DNA from 2 places in the Pseudoalteromonas sp. BSi20480 genome. Region 1 is predicted to be linked to the other one. Evidence: predicted binding sites of a transcription regulator. Region 1 holds the regulator's gene; the other holds the start of a gene.
The links. The regulator FliA, encoded in region 1, starts transcription of late flagellar genes. The targets are predictions, from matches to a motif close to CTAAAGNTNNNNNNNNNNNNGCCGATA.
Positions count from the first base shown of each region.

Region 2: pomA (flagellar motor protein PomA) is a predicted target of FliA. The motif match lies at 3,045-3,071, and genes of this name have one in related genera.

Region 1 covers NZ_BADX01000166.1:77,308-84,588, forward strand. Annotated here, with positions in the region: gene P20480_RS01890 (chemotaxis protein CheA) at 1-1,297, opposite strand, end outside; gene P20480_RS01885 (protein phosphatase CheZ) at 1,313-2,080, opposite strand; gene cheY (chemotaxis response regulator CheY) at 2,099-2,482, opposite strand; gene P20480_RS01875 (RNA polymerase sigma factor FliA) at 2,522-3,232, opposite strand; gene P20480_RS01870 (MinD/ParA family ATP-binding protein) at 3,259-4,119, opposite strand; gene flhF (flagellar biosynthesis GTPase FlhF) at 4,112-5,587, opposite strand; gene flhA (flagellar biosynthesis protein FlhA) at 5,608-7,281, opposite strand, start outside.
Region 2 covers NZ_BADX01000156.1:3,517-10,797, forward strand. Annotated here, with positions in the region: gene P20480_RS03135 (DNA topoisomerase III) at 1-1,134, opposite strand, end outside; gene P20480_RS03130 (flagellar motor protein MotB) at 1,294-2,214, opposite strand; gene pomA (flagellar motor protein PomA) at 2,217-2,984, opposite strand; gene P20480_RS03120 (exodeoxyribonuclease VII small subunit) at 3,279-3,521, shown strand; gene ispA ((2E,6E)-farnesyl diphosphate synthase) at 3,524-4,411, shown strand; partial or broken gene dxs (1-deoxy-D-xylulose-5-phosphate synthase) at 4,513-6,374, shown strand; gene P20480_RS03110 (NHL repeat-containing protein) at 6,574-7,281, shown strand, end outside.

The DNA.
Region 1 (7,281 bases):
GGCCAAATACCTTTTTAATTGGCTGCATTCGCGTTTGCATTACTGCGCCTTGGATATCAGCCGTCACAACATCTAAGTTAGAAATGGCTTTGCCCATTGCTTCACTTTCTGAGTTAGTGGCTAAACTTACCAATCTGTTACGAACAAGTACAAGCTCACCCACCATATTCATTATTTGGTCTAGGCGTTTTGTGTCAACTCGGACTGTTGTTTCTGCTTGCGGAGGAGCTGGCTTTTTCACAGCTGCAGGCGCTGGAGCTGCTTTTTCTGCAGGCTTTTGCACTGGTTTTGGCGCAGCGGCTTTTACAGGTTCAGGCTTTTTAACAGGCTCACTTACCTTAGCCACAGGTTTAGCAGCGGGCTTCGGCTCTGAAGCTGCAGGGCTCTCTATTGATTTAGGGGCACCTGATCCATGAAGTTCGTCAAGCAATGCTTCAAACTCATCATCGCTAATTTCATCATCGCTAGAATCACTTGCAGGTGAACGTGTTGAAGGCGTTGCAGAACTTTCTGCAGAATTATTAGTTGCTGTTTGCTCTTTTACAGGCTCACTGGCCGCAACAGCACCAAAGCTTCCAACGCCATGAAGTTCATCAAGTAAGTTGTCAAACTCATCATCTGTAATGTCTCCACTGACATCACTACTACTGGACGCGCTTTCAGCTACTGGGCTTTGACCTTTTCCATGTAATTCGTCTAGTAAGTTTTCAAATTCATCTTCTGTTATTTCGTCAATCTGAGTTTCATCATCGCTTTGTTCAACTGTTCCACCGCTAAATAGCTCGTCAAATGCAAACGGATCTTCTTCATCAGTTCCTGAGGCTTCCTCGGCAACTGGGGCATCAATAACCTCGGCTTGAGGTTCTTCAGTTGAATCAACGGGTGAGTCACCAGCAAGCTCTTCTTCTGTTGGAGGTAAACCTAGTTTATGAAGGGTTTCAAGAAGTTCGGGATCGGCGGGTTCTGGTTTGTCACGATTTTGAATGGTGGCAAACATCTCGTTAATCGTATCGAGAGCTTGTAAAATTACGTCCATCAATTCCGAATTAACCGTTCGTACGCCTTGTCTAAGCAGGTCGAAGACATTCTCTGCGCCATGACATGCGTCAACGAGCTCGGTCATAGCTAAAAACCCAGCACCACCTTTTACAGTGTGAAACCCTCTAAATATGGCATTGAGTAATTCGGTGTCCTCTGGATTGTTTTCCAGCTCAACTAACTGTTCAGATAAAAGCTCTAGGATTTCTCCTGCCTCTACAAGAAAGTCTTGTAAAATATCTTCATCGACTTCAAACATGCAGTTACTCTCCTCTTAGAAGCCCAAACTTGATAAAAGATCATCGACTTCATCTTGATCAGATACAACATCATTACGTGATTCTTTATCAATAATAGGGCCTTCTGGACCTGCTAAAGTTTGTTCGTCTAATGGTTCATTTGTTTTTTGTTGTTCTATTTTTTCGGCTTTGCTTTCGCTTTGATCAGCGAAGGCTGTCAAAAGATGAATTAAGCTTTCTTCAACTTCTCTAACAAGCTCAATAACTCGGCGAATAACTTGGCCGGTTAAATCTTGATAGTCTTGTGCCATAAGTACATTAGTCATCAAACTTTGCAGCTCATCGGTTTTATGATGAGAATTGTTCATAAACTTATCAATGCTGTGGCATAACGATTTAAACTCCCCTAACTCAATCTCTCGATTCATTAGGCGATCCCATGTCGGTTTGATATGAGATATTTCGTCTGCCAACTGTTGAGCAATTGGTAGGCTAGCCTCAACAGCATCCATTGTTTTATTCGCGGCATTTTCTGTCATTTCTATAACATAATTGAGCCGTTTTTTTGCATCTGGAATAGCATCGGTAGTTAAGTCAGATAAGCGAGTGTCTAGCTCAAAGCTTTTTAAAGCTTCATGCAATTGACGGGTTAACTTTCCAACCTCAGCAAATATTTCAGATTGCTCCTTAGAAGCGGTATCTAAAATTAACTGATTGGCTTTGTCTTGCTCACCGTTTTCTAGAAAAACAACGAGCTGACGAGCTTGTTCTAAAGTTATTTGAGGCGCAGCAAGTGCTGACATAAGCCTCTCCCCCTATCATTAGCCTAAACGTTCAAATACTTTTTCTAATTTAGTTTTGAGTGTTCCAGCAGTAAATGGCTTAACGATATAACCATTCACACCTGCCTGAGCTGCCGCTATAATTTGTTCTTTTTTAGCTTCAGCCGTTACCATCAATACTGGAATGTGTTTAAGCTTATCATCCGCACGTATTGCTCTAAGTAGGTCTATACCCTGCATTCCTGGCATATTCCAATCGGTAACAACAAAATCAAATACTTGATTTTGTAGCATTGGCAAAGCGGTTGACCCATCGTCTGCTTCTTGAACATTAGTGAAACCTAAGTCACGCAACAGATTTTTAATAATACGTCTCATTGTTGAAAAATCGTCAACAACCAGAATTTTCATGTTTTTATCCAAAACATCCCCCAGTGAGGTCTTAACCTTGTTTACTTACTACTAATTTATCCAGTCATTGATTTTAGCTTTAAGCTTAATCATCGCCTGACCATGTATTTGACTTACACGCGATTCACTTACATCGAGTATATGCCCTATTTCTTTTAAATTCATTTCATCGTTATAGTACAAAGACAGCACCATTGCATCACGTTCTGGTAAAGATTTTATTGCACCTAATAAAGACTCGTTAAACCGCTCATTTTTAACATTATTAAACGGTTTGTCTAGCGCTAAATCTTGGCCCACTGGACTGATGGCATCTTCATCAACACCAAGGTCTTCAATACCGAGTACTTTACTTGCATTTACATCGTTTAAGATATGATGGTACTCATTTAACGAAATTTCAAGTTTTTCAGCAACTTCTATATCTGTCGGCTCACGGTTTAAGCTTTTTTCTAAAAATGCAATTGTTTCGGCCACCAAACGGCTTTTACGATGCACTGAACGGGGTGCCCAATCGCCACGTCGCATCTCGTCAAGCATTGCCCCACGAATACGAATCCCCGCAAAAGTTTCAAAGCTAGCCCCTTTGGTTGCATCAAAACTTTTAGATGCTTCAATCAGACCTATCATTCCTGATTGTATTAAATCGTCCAGCTGCACGCTGGCTGGTAAACGCGCTATAAGATGACATGCCACTTTTTTGACAAGTGATGCATGTTTTTCAACAATCACATTTAAATTTTGTGCTGATTGATATCCCATAACTTTATTCACCAATGTTGTCATAATTAGCCGTTTACTAGTTTCTCTATGAAAAACTCCAGATGACCTGATGGTTGATTAGGTATTGGCCATTTAACTGCTTTTGTTGCTAACGCTTGAAACGCAAGTGCCGCCGGCGAATTAGGAAAAAGCTCTACAATAACTTTTTGGCGACGCGTTGCTTTGCGCATATTTTCGTCGTAGGGAACCGTTGCGACCAGGTCCATTGATACATCTAAAAAACGATCGGTCACTTTGGAAAGTTTAGCAAATAACTCTTGCCCTTCACGCATACTACGGACCATATTTGCAACAATTTTAAATTTGTATACACCATGCTCGCGACTCAACACTTTAATGAGCGCATAAGCATCTGTAATCGATGTGGGCTCGTCGCATACAACAACCATGACGTCTTGTGCCGCGCGAGAAAAACTCAGCACCATGTCTGAAATACCTGCGGCTGTATCGACAATTAAAATATCAAATTCTGTATTTAATTCACTAAAAGCCCGTATAAGTCCCGCGTGCTCTGAAGGCGACAATTCAACCATACTTTGAGAGCCTGACGTTGCGGGTACAATCTTTATACCTGCGGGGCCTTCAACTAAAATTTCATCAAGTTCACATTCACCAGATAAAACATGTGATAAGTTACGTTCAACACGTAGTCCTAGCATAACGTCACAGTTTGCTAAGCCTAAATCGGCATCAAGAACCAACACTCTGTTACCTTGCTGGCCTAATGCAATTGCAGTATTCAGAGAAACATTTGTTTTTCCTACTCCACCTTTACCGCCAGTGACAGCGATAACTTTTACGCCGTTGTTATTGTTTTGACTCATTTTGCGCAGGCCACTTGCTTGATCTAATACTGTGTTAATCATACATCCCTACTGTGCTTGGCGCCACTGCTTGGTGCCTTGAATGTTGTGCTTTTGCTCTTTTTAAATAGAGTTGCTCAGCCTTTTTAACTAGTTTTTCAGCATTTGCAACTCGAATATCTTCTGGTACTCGTTGACCGTTAGTAAGATACCCTATTGGAAGGCGATTTTGAATCGCTATACTAATAATCTCACCTAAACTTAAAGATTCATCTAATTTGGTGAATATACAACCACTTAACTGCACTTTTTTAAAGTGCCTAACGGTTTCTTGCAACACATGTATTTGCGATGTTGCGCTGAGCACTAAATAACTGCGAATATCAACACGCTGATTACGCATTAGCGTATTAAGTTGCTCTGTTAAGCGCAAGTCGCGTTGGCTCATACCCGCAGTATCAATTAATACTAGTCGTTTATTTCGTAAATGATATAAAACTTCAGCTAATTCATTAGCATCTTTAACTTGCTTTACACCACAACCTATAATTCGGCCATAAGTGGCGAGTTGCTCATAAGCACCAATTCTGTATGTGTCTGTTGTGATTAAAGCAACTTTGTCTGCACCGTATTTTTGTGCGCCAAGCGCAGCTAATTTAGCAACGGTTGTTGTTTTGCCAACACCCGTTGGGCCGACTAAGGCGTATACACCGCCTTGACGTAAAATCTCGTTGTTGGTTGTCTGCATCTGATCTTCAACCATTGTTAAAAGTGCTTTCCAACCTTGCTGGCGAGATACATCGTCAGGTACGAAGCACGCCATTTGCTCAGCAACATCTTTATCTATTCCCATACCGACTAAGCGATCAATCATGCATGCACGAGTAGGATCGCGTCTTGCCATGTCTTGTTGCATAAGCCCTGACACTTGATGTTCTAACAATTGACGAATGGCATTCATTTCGTCACGCATTGACGAAATTTGCTCACTTTCAGTATGCTTAGTTTCTTGGCGAGGTGTCACTGGACTGTCAAGATCATCAAAACCACTTTCTAAATCATCAAATCCAAGGCTGTCTGCTTGTGTTTGCGGACGCGCTGAAGCTTGACGTTCATTAGTGAACATAGGACGAGGACGCTGCTCTTGAACTGGCTCTTGGTAGTTGTCTGTAGTATCAATACCTGATTGAGAAAACATAGAAGCCAATTCTGCAGAACGAGGGCGTGGGGCTTGACGCTCTAATAATGCCTGAAGACTATCGGCTACTTTCGCTTGTGGCTCTGGTTTAGCGCGAAGAGGCTCTGGTTTTACAAAATTATGCACTGGCTGTGTTTTTGTTGAGCTTTGTGCTGGAGCGCTAACTGCCTGCTCTTTTTTAGGGGCTGCTTTGTCATAATCTACTGCTGCTACAATTTCTACACCGTTAGCTAGCTTTTTATTTGACATAATAACCGCATCAACACCTAATTCGTCTTTAACTTCTTTAAGTACTGTGCGCATATCTTTAGCAAAAAAACGTTTAATTTTCATGATTCAACCCCTTTAAAATCTTATTGTTGGCCAACAGAGCTGACTATCTTGATCTGTCTCTCATCTGGTACCTCTTGATAAGACATCACCCTTAAACCTGGGATGGTGTACTTAACAAAACGAGATAACACAGTGCGTAACATTCCCGACGTTAGCAATATTGAAGGTTCACCGGACATTTCTTGATTTTGATGCGCTTCATTTAGTGACACTTGAAGTCGCTCTGCAAGTCCTGGTTCTATACCGGCACCTTCGTCGCCTGCATTTTGTAGTGACTGATGCAACATCTGTTCCAACTCAGGCGCCAAGGTTATGACAGGGATTTCTGAAGACATGCCTACAGCGTCTTGAACGATTAATCGACGTAATGAAATACGTACTGCAGCCGTTAGCACATCAGGGTCTTGACTACGTGGCCCATACTCAACAAGGGTTTGTACAATTGAGCGCATGTCACGAATTGCAACGCCCTCATTAAGTAGATTTTGTAGTACTTTTACTATCACAGTTAACGGTAATACGTCAGGGACTAAACCTTCAACTAAGCGAGGGTGGCTTTTACCTAACATATCTAATAAGTTCTGTACTTCCTCGTGACCTAAAAGCAGTGCTGCGCTGTTAGTAAGCAACTGGCTAATGTGTGTAGCCACAACCGTCGCTGAATCTACCACGGTATAGCCTAGCGATTGCGCTTCGTCTTTTTGATCTGGTTTTATCCATACCGCATCAAGCCCAAAAGCAGGGTCTTTAGTTTCAACCCCTTTAATTGGCCCAAATACTTGACCTGGATTTATTGCCAACTCATCACCATGCTTGAGTTCACCTTCACCGGTAGATACCCCCATAAGCGTAATTCTGTATGCATTAGGGTCAAGCTCTAAGTTATCGCGAATATGTACGGGTGGAACTAAAAAACCCAGCTCTTGAGAAAGCTTTTTACGTACTCCCTTAATACGATTTAGTAGCTCTCCGCCTTGAGACTGGTCAACCAAAGGAATTAATCTATAGCCCACTTCTAAGCCAATTACATCTACTTGCTGAACGTCGTCCCAGCCTAGTTCTTTTTGCTCTTGCTTGTTGGCAACACCCGTACCAGCAGTTCCATTTGCAGCAGCCTCGGCTTCTGCTGCAGCCACTTTTAATTTACTTTGTTGAGTGTAATAAGCTAAATAACCTAATAATGCACCTAGGCTTAAAAATGCTAAATGAGGCATGCCAGGCACTAAGCCCATGGTAATTAATATGCCAGAGGCTATAAATAAAGATTTTTCGTTGCCAAGTTGTTTCTTAAACTGGTCGCCCATATTGAGAGACTCGTTTTGGCGTGTTACTACAATTGCGGTACCAATTGATAGTAGTAATGAGGGGAGCTGAGCCACTAAGCCATCACCAATCGTAAGGAGTGTGTAAACTTCCATAGCTTGGCCAAAGCTTAAGTCATGCTGGATCATGCCAACAAATAGACCACCAACAATGTTGATAATTAAAATGACGATACCCGCAATAGCATCACCTTTTACAAACTTACTTGCACCATCCATTGAGCCATAAAAATCGGCCTCGCGGGTTACTTCTTCTCGGCGATCGCGCGCTTGCTCGGCACTAATAAACCCTGCGTTTAAATCAGCGTCAATTGCCATTTGCTTACCAGGCATTGCATCAAGTGTAAAACGTGCAGATACCTCAGAAATACG
Region 2 (7,281 bases), on a different contig from region 1:
TTTTGAGTCATTGAAGCACTTACTGCGCTGCTTAGTATTTGCACCATTTACTAACTCCACTTTTTGACCGTCATTAGTTGCAATTGCTTTTAAAATTGAAGGTGCATCTAAATGATGTTCTTTAGGCAAATATCGATTATCTGAGCGAGGATAAGTAATTAATTTATGGCGCTCATAAAGTGTTTGGCAAATATCAAGCACCTGTTGGGCAGCCATACCAAATGCCTTTGCTGCATCTATTTGCAGTGCTGATAGATTATAAGGTAGAGGTGCACTTTGCTTTTTTTGTTTTTGTTCAAGCGATGTCACCTCTCCTGTTTGATTAGTGATACGCGAAGCCACGTTTTCGGCCAATGCTTTATTTAGCACTCGCCCCTCTTCATCTTGATAAGGTTCGCAAGCTTTACTCGGTACCCACTTTGCTTTAAATACCTGCTTCTCAGGAGTAACTAAACTAGCTAGCACCTCATAAAATGGTTTTGATATAAAATTAGCTATTTCTGTGTCACGATTTACCACTAAGCCCAAAATTGGCGTTTGTACGCGCCCAACTGATAGTACATTACCAAACCCTGCTTTTTGTCCCGCTAAAGTATAAGCCCGAGTGAGGTTCATACCAAAAAGCCAATCAGCTCGTGAACGTGCAAGTGCAGATACACTTAGTGGAATAAATTCCCGATTAGAGTGCATACTACCAAGCGCTTTTTTAACTGCAGCTAAGTTTAAATCGCTTATAAGTAGACGCTGAATACCTTGCTTTTTAGCTTTGCTTATTTTGGCTTGTTCTATCACTTCATCTACAAGTAACTGCCCTTCACGGTCGGGATCGCCAGCATGAACTAACGTTGATGCCTGTTTGATTAGCTTTTTTAAAATAGTTAATTGCTTACGAGTTTTAGGTTTAGCTTTTAACTGCCATTGCTCAGGTACTATAGGGAGATGTTCTAATTGCCATTTTTTATAGCGTTCATCGTAATCATCAGGTTCAGCTTGTTCTAACAAATGGCCAATACACCACGAGACACAATCACCATTTGCGACTTCAATGTAACCGTCGTGTTTTTTATGTGGTTTTGGGAGCGCATCTGCAATTGCACGTCCAAGTGATGGTTTTTCTGCGATGTAGAGTTTCATGCGCCGGCCTACAACTGGTTATATAAACAGTATTTTAGCATAACTATTTTAAAGAGGGGGAGTTTTTGATTTATTGTCGGTTCAATAAATAGAGACTGGTAATAATTTGTAAAACTCAAAGCTGGGCTACTAATTAAGCCCAGCTTTATAATTTGAGAATTACCTCACATCAATAGGGTCAGACTCTTTTGCTTTACCTTGTAATATAGATATTTCAACTCGGCGATTCCGGCGCCGGTCTTCATTTGTCTCGTTAGGCACAAGCGGCCGAGTTTCTGCTCGCCCTACAACCATCATTCGTGTTTTATCAAACCCTTGAACTGTTTGTAATTCGCTAGCAACAGCCACTGCACGCTTAGACGACAAATCCCAGTTATTTACGTATAACTCATTTGATACCTGAAAATCATCTGTATGCCCTGATACTGTAATTTCACCTGGTACGTCTTTTAAAAGTTCGCCAATGTCTTGAATAATCGGTTTAAACTTAGGTTGTAAAAAAGCACTGCCCGAAGGAAACGAGCCATTTTCTCTAATACGAATAATAATTTGCTGACCTAATGATTCAAGTTCTATTGCACCATCTATTATTTGCCTTTCTAACTGCTGCGCTATTTTTTTAACCAGCTCATTTGTTTGCTCTTGATCTGCAGCGGATATTGCTTGTTCTGATGACTGCTCTTGTGAGGTACTTCTAGATTCACCGCCACGTTTATCGCCTCGCTGTTCTTGCCTGCCGCCCGCTGAACTTTCATCACCAGCCTGGAACTCTAGCATTTGCTGAGTCATTTCAACGGTTTGCTGTTGAATAGTTTCAATTGGTGTAGGCTCTGGCTTACCTGGAGTAAATTCCATAGCGATAACCGATGTCCCTTTTGGGATATCTTTAACTTCAATTTTATTTTGCACACCAAAAGCAAATTTCATAGAACCTGCAATTTGTTTAAATTTAAGTACATCCATTTCTGAGAATGCCAATAAGAGTACAAAAAAGCACATCAATAACGACATTAGATCAGCAAATGTACCCATCCAAGCAGGCAAACCGGGGGGTGGGCATTTGCACTCTTCATCAGACATGGTTACTCCTCGGTATCAACTTTACGCTTAGACTCAGCCAAGTAGTTTTTCAAAATACCTTCAATAACTTTGGGGTTTTGACCATCTTGAATTCCTAAAATAGCATCGAGAATCAAACGCTGATTCATCGCTTCTTCGTCTTTACGCAGCTCTAGTTTTACCTGAATCGGAATTGCTACTACATTCGCCAAAAATGCACCATACAGAGTGGTCAATAGTGCCACGGCCATTGCAGGTCCGATAGCTTTGGGGTCGTCCATGTTTGATAACATGGCAACTAGGCCTATCAATGTACCAATCATTCCCATTGCGGGAGCTATGTCGGCAAGTGCTTTAAATAAGCCAGCACCTAGTTCATGACGGGTCGTGGTTAGGGAAATATCTTTTTGAAGTGTAGCGCGCACAACATCTGCGTCATGACCGTCAACAAGCATGTCAACGCCTTTACGCATAAATGGGTTTGGGATTTCAGCTTCTTCGAGTGCTAAAAAGCCACCTTTACGAGCAGAATCCGCAAGCTCTACTGCTTTTTCTATTAACTCTTCAGGCGACTCAATTTTAAACATGAATGCCTTACCAACCACCTTACCTATCCCTAAAAACTGAGACATAGTGAAGTTTGATAAAACAATAAACAGCGAGCCACCAAATACAATTACACTTGAAGGCGCATCGGCAAACATGCCCATTTCACCGCTACTACTCATAAACATAGACATGACAATTAAGCCTATTGCGCCTAGGATCCCTATTATGGTTGCTAAATCCACATTTCCTCCAGAGATTTCATGTTTAAATGCCTTATCATAAACTTTTTATTATTAACTGCTTATCGGCAACATACTGAATTGCTTAAGTCATTTTTGTAAATAAACATAAAAGTTATATTTATTATTTTATATCAAGTTAGGCGCACTGCCTAATTATCGAGTTTTCCTGACTAATAACACTGATTAACACGCGATTAATCGCGCTAAATGTAAAAAACTCATATCATCCTTTGACCTAGTTTAGCATTCCCCCTAAAATTGGCTCCTAAATTTATCATGTAAGCTGAAATAAAGATGGCGACTAAAAAACCTGAAAACTTAAGTTTCGAAAAAGCACTAGAAGAATTATCAACAATTGTTAGTGAAATGGAACAAGGTGATTTATCGCTTGAACAATCATTAAAGCAGTTCGAGCGTGGTATTGCACTCGCTGGTGCGTCATCTGAAAAACTACAGCAAGCAGAACAAAAAGTATCTATTTTAATGGGTAATAGCGAAAAGTCAGCACTTACAAACTTTAATAATGATATGGAATAGTTGTGAGCATAAAAGACTATATTGAACGTGCTCAGATAGATGTAGCTACTACACTCAATAGCTACTTTGAACAACCGCTCGATAGCGATAAAACAATAAAAGAAGCCACTCATTACAGCTTATTTAATGGTGGAAAAAGGCTGCGCCCTTTTTTGGTGTACGCTGTTGGTGAAATGCTAGGCGCTAAAAAAAGTGACTTAGACGTTTTGGCTGCAGCCATAGAATGCATTCATAGTTATTCATTAGTACATGACGACCTACCAGCTATGGATGATGACGATTTACGCCGCGGCTACCCCACTTGCCATATTGTGTATGGCGAAGCGCAAGCCATTTTAGCGGGTGATGCATTACAAACTCTCGCCTTTGAACTTATAGCCACACATAACTTTAATTGCTCAGCGCAATCACAAGTAAAAATGATTGCTGCACTTGCACATGCATCAGGTATTGAAGGGATGGTGGCAGGACAAGGTTTAGACATTGCCGCAACTGACAAAGTTGTTTCTGTACAAGAGCTTGAGCGCATCCATAAGTTAAAAACCGGTGCACTAATTAACTGTGCTATAACACTAGGTGCACTGTGCAGTGAAAAAGCAGATGAACAAACTTTAGAAAACTTGAGCGTTTTTGGGTATGCTATAGGGCTGGCATTTCAAGTACACGACGATATTTTAGACGTGGAAGGTGACACCTTTATACTAGGTAAACCACAAGGCTCAGATATAGAAGCGAATAAAGCGACATACCCGGCGTTATTAGGTATGCTAGGCGCTAAAGAAAAGGCGCAAAATTTAATAACACAAGCCCACGAAGCGTTAGCACTTATTGATGCAGATACTACGCTTCTTGCGTCGCTGGCAAATTACCTTATTGAACGTGACCACTAGTCACAGTTTAAGCGTATTGCAAATAGCACTGACATTATTACTTAACATTCGTTGTTCACTCCCATTTGAAAGCGAATGTGATCGAAGGATATAAAAAAGCCATGACACTTGATAGTAGCAAGTATCCATTACTTAACTTGGTTGACAAACCAGCTCAATTACGAGACTTAGCGCAAGATAAACTTCCCGAGTTTAGCAATGAGCTACGTGAGTATTTACTTAACTCTGTATCGCAAAGTAGCGGTCATTTAGCGTCTGGTTTAGGCACAGTTGAGCTTACAGTTGCACTTCATTATGTATATAACACACCAGAAGATCGTGTAGTGTGGGATGTTGGGCATCAAGCTTACCCGCATAAAATCTTAACGGGTCGCCGCGACCAAATGCATACTATTCGCCAAAAGGATGGTCTGCACCCATTCCCATTTAGAGATGAAAGTGACTACGACACATTCAGTGTTGGCCATTCTAGCACCTCAATTTCTGCAGCTTTGGGCATGTCAATTGCTGCGCAGAAAGAAGGCGCAGGGCGTAAAACGGTTGCAGTTATTGGTGATGGCGCTATTACTGCGGGTATGGCATTTGAGGCGATGAACCATTTAGGCGATGTAAAATCAGACATGCTTATTATTCTAAATGATAACGAAATGTCGATTTCAGAAAACGTTGGCGCATTAACCAACCACTTTGCGCGTATTCTATCTGGTAGCTTTTACACCAACATTCGCGAAGGAAGTAAAAAGTTACTGTCTGGCGTACCGCCTGTTAAAGAGCTTGCCAGCAGAATGGAAGAACATCTTAAAGGCATGGTTATCCCTGGTACGTTTTTTGAAGAACTTGGCTTAAATTATATTGGCCCAATTGATGGGCACGATGTAAACATGCTGGTTGATACATTACGTAATATGCGTAATTTAAAAGGCCCACAACTTCTTCATATAAAAACGCAAAAAGGTAAGGGTTACAAGCCAGCTGAAGCCGACCCTATTGGTTACCACGGCGTCCCTAAGTTTGATCCAAACACATCTAGCTTGCCTAAATCAAAACCGGGCGCCCCTACTTTTCAAAAGTATTTGGCGACTGGCTATGCGACATGGCGCAGCAAGATGATAAGTTAATGGCTATCACTCCTGCCATGCGTGAAGGCTCGGGCATGGTGCGCTTTTCAAAAGAACATGCTGATAAGTATTTTGACGTCGCAATTGCTGAACAACATGCTGTAACTCTAGCCGCAGGTTTTGCATGTGAAGGCTTAAAGCCTGTTGTTGCTATCTATTCAAGCTTTTTACAGCGCGCATACGATCAGCTCATTCACGATGTTGCATTACAAAACCTCCCTGTATTATTTGCCATTGACCGAGCCGGTATTGTTGGTGCCGATGGCGAAACACATCAAGGCGCATACGATCTCAGCTTTATGCGTTGTATACCTAATATGGTTATTATGGCACCTAGCGATACTAATGAATGCCGCCAAATGTTGTACACCGGTTACAAAGCTAATTGCCCGGTTGCTGTTCGTTACCCTCGTGGAAGCGCTGGTACGGCAGATATTCAAAGCGATATGCAACTTTTCGAAATTGGTAAAGCAAGTACAGTAAAAGAAGGTTCAAAGATTGCCATTTTGTCATTTGGTACATTGCTTGAAAATGCACAACTTGCTGCAACTGAACTTAATGCAACGCTTGTTAACATGCGCTTTATAAAGCCGCTTGATACTTCACTGTTAAACGACATTATTAAAAATCATGATGTCATTGTTACACTTGAAGATAATGCCATTGCCGGTGGCGCAGGCTCTGCGGTTAACGAATACTTAGCTAGCCAACAGGCCAATGTTAAAATACTTAACTTAGGTATTCCTGATGAGTTTATTAAGCACGGTACGCAAGACGAAATGCACGATGAAATGGGCTTAGGCGAGCAAGGTATTTTAAGTTCAATAAGGTCATTTACTGCTTAGTTAATTACTTTAACTGTTTAAAGAAAGGAGCCTGTTGGCTCCTTTTTCGTTTTTATTATTATTTTTTGCATCCAACTTAACTTTTAAGCCGTTATTGCTGTGAGGTTAACATGTAAATAATTAGTGCTGCTTAGTCTTTGCCTTATAAGCAAGTGCGTTATTTACCTAAATTTGATGGAATATATAAAAGGTAAAAATGATGAATAAAGCAAATTTAACAACTCATTCAGCACAAAAAAACACACTGAAACATACACTTAGTTTTTCAGCGTTAACACTTGCAGTATTAATCGGCATTACAGGCTGTAGCTCAGACGATGGTAAAAACGGCGTAGATGGTATTGCAGGCACCGACGGACAAAATGGTACCGATGGAACAAATGGCAACCCAGGCTTTGCATCAGCCACATTTATTTTGGCAAATAATGGAGAAACCAACACGGGTACCATTGATTTAATTGACCAAAGCGCTTCTAAATTAAAAACTTTCAACACAACAGCCAACGAAGGCGTCGCTTTTGATAGCTTAGGTAATTTATTACAAGCAAGCGACAGCGAAAGTGGCAGTATTAAAACTATCTGTCAGCTTGCTAACCGTGCTGATGGCAGCAGCTATGATGCAAATACTGATCGCGAAATAACAGGTGCTAACACTACGCTCGTAAACCCTAAAGGAATTGCCGTAGCACAAAAAAGTGGCCTTATTTTTATTGCTGACTTTGGCGCGATGCAGATAACTACTTTTGGCGCTACAGCCGCGGGTAACGCAACGCCATTAGGCACAACCATAACAGAAGCTGCACCGTGGGATGTTGATTATGATGAAACAAATGACCGTCTTTATGTAGCACTTACAAATGGTGATGTAGCCGTTTACGATAATTTTGTTGGTGGTGAATTTGCCGCT